DNA from 3 places in the uncultured Merdimonas sp. genome. Region 1 is predicted to be linked to each of the others. Evidence: predicted binding sites of a transcription regulator. Region 1 holds the regulator's gene; each other region holds the start of a gene.

Region 1 (3,285 bases):
TATTTATCTATACACCGGGAGACATCGCGGCAACGCAGGTGTTTGGCTTTGACGGAGCTGCCACTTCGGTTTCTACCTGGGTGATATACGGAGTGATCTTTGTGTATTATCTGATCGCGACCGTATTTCCGATTGATAAAATTATCGGACGGATCTATCCGATCTTCGGAGCGATTCTTTTGTTCTCTGCCATCGGTGTATTTGCCGGGTTGTTTATCAAAGGATACCCGCTGATCAATATCTGGGACAACTGGAACGGCGCGCTGGTGTCTTACGGGGATTATTTTGATGCAAATCATTTTATCCCGATCTTCTTTATCACAGTGGCCTGTGGTATTTTGTCCGGTTTTCATTCCACACAGACGGCGATCATTTCCCGTACGATGAAGAGTGAACGCCAGGGCCGTATGACATTCTATAATATGATGATCCTGGAAGGCTTTATCGCCATGGTATGGGCGGCAGGAGCCATGGGCGTCTACAATCTCGGACTGCAGGCGGCTGACGCGTCTCTTGCGACAGCGACCATTGGAGTAGTCTGCAAGGACATCCTTGGGCCGGTAGGCGGAGTCATCGCTCTTCTGGGCGTGATCGTGCTTCCGATCACTTCCGGCGATACCGCGCTTCGGTCTCTTCGTATGGCAGTGGCGGACGCCCTGCATCTGGATCAGAAAAATGTGGCGAAGCGCTTGAGCCTGGCTGCGATTATCTTTGTACTGGTTGCGGTAATCCTGGTGTTTGCCAAGAGCAACGCGGAAGGCTTCAATATCCTGTGGCGTTATTTTGCGTGGTCAAACCAGAGCCTTTCCCTGTTCGCGTTCCTGGCCATCTCGATCTGGATGTTTGAGAACAACCGGGCAAAGTTTGTCTGGATCCCGCTGATCCCGGGAGCGTGGTACGCATTTGTGACGGTTACATATATCGTGAACGCCAAGATAGGCTTTAACCTTCCCTGGGCGGCTTCCTACGCGATTGGAATCGCGGCTGCGGCCGTATATGCCGGAGCGATCCTCTGGTACGGAAAAAAACGTGCAGCCCGTAAAGCGCAGAAGGAACAGCAGTAATTTGCGGATCGTTTTCTGATAAGAATGACAGCAGAGCATGTTATGTGTGAAAGAATGGTTTCATATATAACATGCTCTTTTTGCGTGATACGCCCGGGAGGGCGGCCGCCGTGCTCGCACGGGCGGGCATCCTTTATTCAAAAGAAAAAAATGAGGAAATGGTGTTGACAAACAAATGGCAGAGTGCTAAATTAATAGTCGAAGATGTTAGCACTCAATTTTAAAGAGTGCTAATAAGCCGAAGGAAGGAGGAACGCGGATGGTAGCGGACCACGGACTGAGCGAGCGGAAGCTAAAGATTCTGCACGCGATCATCCAGAACTATCTGGAGACCGGAGAACCGGTAGGATCCAGGACCATATCCAAGTACACAGATCTGAATTTAAGTTCAGCCACCATAAGAAATGAGATGGCGGATCTGGAGGAACTGGGCTACATCTTACAGCCTCATACGTCCGCCGGACGGATCCCTTCGGACCAGGGCTATCGCCTCTATGTAGATATGCTGATGGAGGAGAAGGAGCAGGAGCTTACGGAGATGCAGGAGCAGATGCTGGAAAAGGCAGACCGCATGGAACAGCTATTAAGCCAGGCTGCGAAGGTGCTGGCAAGCAGCACCAACTACGCGACCATGGTCTCCACCCCCGTAAGCAGCGCCAATAAGCTGAAGTTCATCCAGCTATCCATGGTGGATGAAGAGCAGATTATAGCGGTCATCGTGCTTGGAGGCAATGTGATCAAGAATAAGATCATCAATGTGGAGGAGCCCTTAAGCAATGAAAATCTTCTGAAGTTAAATATGCTTCTGAATACGACGCTGACAGGAATGCCGATCGAGGAGATCAATCTGGGGCTGATCGCCAGGCTGAAAGAACAGGCCGGAATCCACAGTGAAGTGGTGGGCAATGTGCTGGACGCTGTGGCGGAAGTGATCCAGGTGGATAACGAGATGCATATCTATACCAGCGGTGCCACGAACATATTTAAGTACCCGGAGCTCAGCGATAAGCAGAGCGCCCAGGAGATCATCAGTGCGTTTGAAGAGAAGCAGCAGTTAAATGAACTGGTGACCCAGACGCTGGCCAGAGAGGACAACACCGGGATCCAGGTATACATCGGTGATGAAACTCCTGTCCAGAATATGAAAGACTGCAGCGTAGTGACCGCAACCTATGAATTGGGCGAGGGCATGAAGGGAACGATAGGAATTATCGGACCGAAGCGCATGGATTACGAACACGTACTCAAATCCATGAAGCGGCTTCAAAATGAACTGGATCAGATGTTTCATAAGGAAGAAACATAGGAAGTAAAGAAAGAAAGGTGGAAGAACCCTTGGAAAATAAGCAGGAAAAGAGCCAGGAAGAAATGGTAAAGGAAGCCGTGGAAGAGGCAAAAAAAGCGGCGGAAGAGGCCGCGGAAGAAGAGACTGCACAGGAAACTGCGGAAGAGGCAGCTGAAGAGACCGCAGAGGAGACTGCACAGGAAACTTCTGAAGAAGCTTCGGAAGAAGCCGCAGATTCTGAAAAAGCAGAAGAAGGATCCGAAGAAAAGAAGAAATTTTTCGGGAAAAAGAAAAAAGATAAAAAAGAGGAAAAGATCGAGGAACTGACGGATAAGCTGACCCGTCAGATGGCAGAGTTTGATAACTTCCGCAAACGTACGGAAAAGGAGAAATCCCAGATGTACGAAGTAGGCGCGAAAGATATCATAGAAAAGATTCTTCCGGTCGTGGATAATTTTGAGCGGGGACTTGCCGCTGTGACCGAAGAAGAAAAAGACAATGCCTTTGTACAGGGCATGGAAAAAGTTTACAAACAACTGATGACAACACTGGAAGGAATCGAGGTGAAACCCATCGAGGCCGTCGGCAAAGAGTTTGATCCGAATTTCCATAATGCAGTGATGCATGTGGAGGATGAAAACCTGGGAGAAAACATTGTTGCCGAAGAGTTTCAAAAAGGTTACCTGTACCGTGACTCTGTTGTGAGACACAGTATGGTAAAAGTAGCAAACTAACATAAAAAATAGAAATTCATTTTACAGGAGGAATTCAAAATGGGCAAAATTATTGGTATTGACTTAGGAACTACAAATAGCTGCGTAGCCGTTATGGAAGGCGGGCAGCCTACAGTAATCGCAAACACAGAAGGAGCAAGAACCACACCGTCTGTCGTAGCATTTACGAAGACCGGCGAGCGTCTGGTGGGCGAGCCTGCAA
Region 2 (3,285 bases), on a different contig from region 1:
AATAATCCTACTACTCCAAACAGCTGAACTCCTGCAAACATACTAACCAGAGTCACCACCGGATGCAGGCCGATCTGGCTCCCCACTATTTTCGGCTCAATAATATTACGCACGATTGTAATAAAAATATAGAGGCCGAACAATTTCAACGCCATCGGATAATCTCCCAGAATCGCCGTGATCACTGCCCAGGGGATCATAATCCCCCCTGTCCCCAGCACCGGAAGGATATCAAAGATCGCAATGCAAAGAGCGATCAGAAGGGCATAATCTACGCGGAACAGTGACAGGCCAAGAAACAACTCCATAAAGGTAATGCTCATGATCAGCGCATAGGAACGGATACACACAAACAGTGTGCCCACCACATACTTCTGTACCTGCAGAAAAATATCTCTGGCCCACCCGTTTAACTGGCGCATGCAAAAACCGGTCAGCCGTTCATAATCCATGGCAATAAAAAAGGTAGAGATGACCATCAGAAGCATCTTAATAAACAGCATCGGCAAAGAGGACGCCACGTCTGAGATTGCTTCCATACTGGTCAGCGACAGATTGGAAACAATGCTTCTGAGAGACTGCATAAACTGGCTCCACAGATAATCCACCGTATCCAGAATATTGGAATCTGCCTGTTCCAGCGCCTGTTCCAGCTGATCAAACAGGTCCGTCAGCACCGGATTCATATAGATCCGGAAGATCGACGGCAGCCGCTGAACAAGGTCGGTGGCGAATGAAAAGGCCCGAATGCTGGCAAGCACAAGAAAGGTACCTATCGTGCCGTAAAAAAGCAGAACCATAAGAACGGCTGCCAGCTTTTTGGGGATTTTTGTTTTTCTTGCAATAAAATTGATCGGATGCTTCAAGATATAAGCGATAAAAAGCGCGGCCACAAAAGGGAACAGCAATGTCAGCGCAAATTGCAGCGCAAAGAAAATCGCGGCAATGATAATTGCAAAATATAAGAAATTTATGATAAATTTTTTCCGTTTTTCCATTCCAAGATTCCGCCCCTCTTTTTTATCAGCCTATTCCTTCCTTTATAAAAGAATACACAATATTAAGAATATCGGAGATAATCGGACGTGTCAACAACATGAATGCAATTTCGGCATTTTTTTAACAGTATTATGTGTTCACACTTTTTTCACAAAAGTTTTAGCACTCACCTCTTTACACTGCTAACAATATGTGTTATAGTACATACAGAACAAAAGAAAACCACTTGAGATAACTTCAAGAGTGCTGATGGTATTTGTTTTCATAATGAAAGGAGAAATGACTTATGATGATGCCTAGTATTTTTGGAGAAAACTTATTTGATGATGATTGGATGGATTTCCCATTTGACCGGTTCGACAGAGAATTCTTCGGACGCAAAAACCCATTGTATGGAAAGCATGCAAAGAATATGATGAAGACCGATATCCGGGAACACGATGAAGGTTATGAACTGGACGTGGACCTGCCCGGATTCAAGAAAGATGAGATCAGCGTACAGCTGAACAACGGCTACCTGACCATCTCCGCTTCCAAGGGTCTTGACAAAGACGAGCAGGACAAGAAAGGCAAATATATCCGCAAGGAGCGTTATGCCGGGGCAATGCAGAGAAGCTTCTATGTAGGCGATGCTGTGGAGCAGTCCGATGTGAAAGCAAAGTTTGAGGACGGTATCCTGAAACTTTGCATCCCCAAAAAAGATGCTAAAGCCGTAGAAACCCGGAACAGCATCGCGATCGAAGGTTAAAATTCCGGGGACAGCAAAAGCTGTCCCCGATCACATAGAATTTCTATCCATGCAGACAATAACCAAAAAATCATAAATCAGATTCAGGGAGGTAATTATTATGTTACTTGCAAACAGAGGTTTTAACAGTTTATTTGACGATATGTTTGATGATCCGTTCTTCACCCGCTCTTACAGCGGTACATCCAGCCAGGTTATGAAAACGGATATCCACGAAAAAGACAACAACTATATGGTAGAAATGGAACTGCCGGGATATGCAAAGGAAGATATCAAGGCCGACTTAAAGGACGGATATCTTACCATTACTGCTCACAAGAATGAGACCAAGGAAGAAAAAGACGCCCGCGGAAAATGTATTCACAAAGAGCGATATACCGGCACCTGCAACCGCAGCTTTTATGTGGGAGATGAAGTTACCCAGGACGACATCAAGGCCGCTTTTAAGGACGGAGTCCTGACCCTGCAGATCCCAAAAGAAGTGCAGCACGAAGAAGAACAGCCTAAGCTGATTACAATCGAATAATTTTTTCTCTTCATGTTCTAAAAAAACTACCGGCGATACGAAACCGCCGGTAGTTTTTTATTGTGACTGCCATCCTGTTATTCCTCGTCTTCATCCTCCAGCCCCAGGATCTCTGCCAGCACCTCAATGATAATCTCATTGGTACAGGATTTCACATATCCCATCATATGTATGGAGATCTCGTCCTGCTTCTGTGCCTCTGTCAGATTGGTGTTCCGGTGTGTCTGATTGATAAGCTGGACCAGATGGGGCGTCAGCTCCTCATATACTTCCTTCGTAGTCTCTGTCACCAGAGTTCTTAAATCCTCTTTCTTTACAGGTACCATACTCTTCCTCCTACCCGAAATTGCGGACCTTGAAGTCCCGCTGTGCCTCTCTTTGCTGATCTTTCTTCGCAATGTCCTGACGCTTGTCATACAGTTTTTTCCCCCTTGCCAGGCCAATCTCTACTTTTACCAGGCTGTCTTTCAGATATACCTTCAGGGGTACCAGCGTCATACCCTTTTCTTTGGTCTTTCCCAGAAGCTTGCGGATCTCGTACTTGTGAAGAAGGAGCTTTCTTACACGCAGTGGATCTTTATTAAAGATATTTCCCTTCTCATAGGGACTGATGTGCATACCATAGATAAACACTTCTTCATTTTCCACACGGATAAAGGCCTCTTTGATGCTGCACTTTCCCATGCGTAGAGACTTTACTTCTGTTCCGTGAAGGGCGATCCCCGCCTCATATGTCTCCAGGATGAAATAGTCATGATACGCCTTCTTATTATTGGCGATCAGCTTCATGCCTGTTTTCTTTGCCATCGTCTTCCTCTCCTTCCTCTGCAATCTCAAAATCAATGGTCCTCTGCAGCCGGTCCGCGCCGGTGACCCGCACGCAGATCCGCTCTCCCAGCCGGTAACGCCTGCCGGTACGCACACCTGCCAGCTCATAGTTTCGCTCGTCGTACTCATAGTGGTCATCCTTCATACTGACCACATGAACCAGACCTTCCACCGTATTGGGCAG
Region 3 (3,285 bases), on a different contig from region 1:
CTTGATGAACGGGCTGATGCTGTCCCAGTATTTCTCATAGTCTTCTCTCTTGGTCTTGCACATGCCGGCCAGCTTGTCTGCCACCTTCCTGGCAATATAATCCGCGATCTTATTGACAAATCCGTCATTTTGCAGCGCGCTTCTGGACACGTTCAGCGGCAGGTCCGGGCAGTCGATCACGCCCTTTAATACCATCAGGAATTCCGGGATCACTTCTTTGATATTGTCTGCGATAAATACCTGATTATTGTATAGCTTGATGGTTCCCTCGATAGAGTCATACTCCGTATTGATCCGCGGGAAGTACAGGATTCCTTTCAGATTAAAGGGATAGTCCATATTCAGGTGGATCCAGAACAATGGCTCCTTGTAATCCAGGAACACTTTGCGGTAGAAGTCCTTGTAATCCTCATCGCTGCACTCATTGGGGTGCTTAGTCCACAGGGGATGGATATCGCTTAATGATACCGGGCGCTTCTGGATCTTTACCTTCTCCTTTGCCGGCTCTACCTCTACCATCTCTTTTTCGCCGTTTTCCTTTTCTTTTTCTTCCATTTTGGCGTCTTCATGAATCCGTTCGATCACTACATCGTCATCCTTCAGATCCGCCTCGTCGATGGTTTCGTACTCCGGATCCGCATGTTCTTTGGACAGGAAGATCTCCACCGGCATGAAAGAACAATATTTCTCCAGCACCTCTCTGACACGGTACTCATTGGCAAACTCCAGGCTGTCGTCATTGAGGCAGAGGGTCATGGTTGATCCCACCTCTGTTCTGGAACCTTCATCCATCTCATACTCTGTGCCGCCTTGGCTGACCCAGTGAACCGGCTTCGCGCCTTCTTTATAAGAAAGGGTGTCGATATGCACTTCATCCGCCACCATAAATGCAGAGTAAAATCCCAGTCCGAAGTGGCCGATCATGTCGTCTTCTGTCGTTTTATCCTTATATTTTTCCAGGAACTCTGTGGCGCCGGAAAATGCGATCTGGGTAATATATTCCTCCACCTCATCGGCAGTCATACCAAGACCATTATCTATAAACTTCAGAGTTTTTTCCTCCGGGTTGACTTCCACCCGGATGGCCGGCTTATAGTCGTCCGGAAGCTGGTACTCTCCCATCATATCCAGTTTTTTCAGTTTGGTGATGGCGTCACATCCGTTGGATACCATCTCCCGCACGAAAATATCGTGATCAGAATACACCCATTTCTTTATGATCGGAAATATGTTTTCACTGCTGATTGATAAGCTACCTTTTTTTGCTGCCATCATTATCACTCCTATTATTCTTTGTTTTATCCTTGCGGGAAACCCCCGTTTTTTCCATCTACAGGATATGATAATACCACAGAAAACAATTGTCAACCAAAAATTAGCACTCTTTTTACAAGAGTGCTGACAACCCGTGACTGGTCAGCGCCTGATCCTCCAAAGAAACAAAAGAAAAGGCACCTGCCATGGCAGGTGCCCGCTTCCTGGTCCACTCTTCTTCTATTCTATGCTTTTCAGTGATTCTACCATGTCGATTTTCCGAAGTTTATAAAACATAACGAAGTTCACGATCATGGAGAACACGATGGTAAATGCCAGGCTGTACAGATAGCTGGATGGATGAATGATCCGTCCGAACATGGCTGCATCCACTTCTACGGTCTCGATCACAAATAAATGCAGCACCTTTCCCAGCAGGGCGCCCACGCCGGCGCCGATAAAGGTCAGGAGAATGTTCTCCCGATAAACATATTCTGCCACCTCCAGATCGTAAAAGCCCAGAACCTTCAGCGTTGCAAGCTCTCTTTGCCGCTCCGTGATGTTAATGGTATTCAGATTGTAAAGCACTACAAACGCCAGCATTCCGGCGGAGATGATCAGAACCACAATGACCAGATTCAGACTGCCCAGCATATCATCCAGCTGTTTTTCAATGTCGTGCATATAAGTAACGCTTAAGACTTCATCTCTGGATACAATCCGTTCTCCGGCCTCCTCCATCTCATCTTTTGTATAGGACGGATCCATCTGGAACAGGATGCAGTTGTACTGCGGCGGCTCTCCGGTGACTTCTTCATAGTACGCAGGCGTCATATAAATATAATGAGCCATGTAGTTTTCGCAGATATGCTCAATCTTCAGTTCGTGCGTTCCGCCGTCGTCATCTTCCAAAAGGAGTGTATCTCCTGCTTCCGCGTCCAGAAGCTTCGCGGTCTTTTCGCTGATGATGGCTCCGTGGTCGGACAGATGGTATTCTTCATCGCTGACTCTGTCGTGGAAACTGAAATAATTTCCCACCTGGTCTGTATCTGCCAGGATCGTCAGATATGCTTCGTGTTCATGTCCCGCGTTTTCCAGGGTCACATTCATCATATAGGCGTTGATATGACGGGTGACATCCGGGTCCTCTTGCATAAATTCATCCAGGCACTCCCGGTCTTCTTCTGTAACGTCATCCTGCAGATACGCGCTTCCGTCATAGGTCTGGATCTCTTCATACTGAAGGTCTGCAATCTCATAAATAGAATCCCGAAGTCCAAACCCTACCAGCATCAGGCCCATACAGCCTCCGATCCCGAAGATTGTCATAAAAAACCGCTTCTTATAGCGCATCAGGTTCCGTACCGTAGACTTCCAGGTAAAATTAAGCCTCCTCCAGACCGGTGTCACCCGTTCCAGAAATACCCGTTTCCCGATCTTGGGCGCAGGCGGCCGCATAAGGACTGCCGGCTGGTCTCCCAGCTCTTTATAGCAGGCATACCAGGTTGCGATCATGGTACAGGCAAGGGCTGCTGCCGAAGCCATTCCCGCATAACTCCAGTCATAAGGCACCAGGATCTCCGGAATGTGCTGATACAGGATACCATAAGCATATATGATGATATAGGGCAATACTTTCTCGCCAAACAGCACGCCCAGGATGCTGCCTCCTACCGTCGCGATCAGGGCGTATCCCAGATATTTTGCAGCGATCGTGAACCGGTCATATCCCAGCGCCTTCATGGTTCCGATCTCGATTCTTTGTTCTTCCACCATCCGGGTCATACTGGTCAGACTGATCAGTGCAGCCACCAGGAAGAAGAGTACCGGGAACACTCTTCCCAGGGCCCGCATCCGGTCTGCGTTCTCTCCATACCCGTCATATTCGGGAAGACTCCCCCTGTCATTGATGTACCAGGTGGGATCCTCTATCTTTTCCAGCTCTTCTCTTGCATCTGCAAGCTCTTCCCTTGCATCTGCAAGCTCTGCTTCCGCCTCTGTCTTTCCTTCTTCGTATTCCTGCTTTGCATC

The links. Region 1 encodes HrcA, which represses chaperone genes, less so after heat shock. Its sites were predicted from a motif close to TGTTAGCACTCNNNNNNNNNGAGTGCTAACA; they were not measured.
Region 2: a site for HrcA is predicted at 1,157-1,187, ahead of ABGT54_RS01725 (Hsp20/alpha crystallin family protein). Genes of this name have one in related genera too.
Region 3: a site for HrcA is predicted at 1,374-1,404, ahead of htpG (molecular chaperone HtpG). Genes of this name have one in related genera too.

What each region holds. Positions count from the first base shown of each region.
Region 1 covers NZ_CAWVHE010000013.1:514,871-518,155, reverse strand. The annotation lists gene ABGT54_RS09545 (carbon starvation CstA family protein) at 1-1,064, shown strand, start outside; gene hrcA (heat-inducible transcriptional repressor HrcA) at 1,324-2,370, shown strand; gene grpE (nucleotide exchange factor GrpE) at 2,433-3,083, shown strand; gene dnaK (molecular chaperone DnaK) at 3,123-3,285, shown strand, end outside.
Region 2 covers NZ_CAWVHE010000003.1:186,148-189,432, reverse strand. The annotation lists gene ytvI (sporulation integral membrane protein YtvI) at 1-998, opposite strand, end outside; gene ABGT54_RS01725 (Hsp20/alpha crystallin family protein) at 1,286-1,747, shown strand; gene ABGT54_RS01720 (Hsp20/alpha crystallin family protein) at 1,848-2,273, shown strand; gene ABGT54_RS01715 (hypothetical protein) at 2,351-2,599, opposite strand; gene smpB (SsrA-binding protein SmpB) at 2,610-3,080, opposite strand; gene rnr (ribonuclease R) at 3,043-3,285, opposite strand, start outside.
Region 3 covers NZ_CAWVHE010000001.1:126,434-129,718, forward strand. The annotation lists gene htpG (molecular chaperone HtpG) at 1-1,272, opposite strand, end outside; gene ABGT54_RS00620 (FtsX-like permease family protein) at 1,495-3,285, opposite strand, start outside.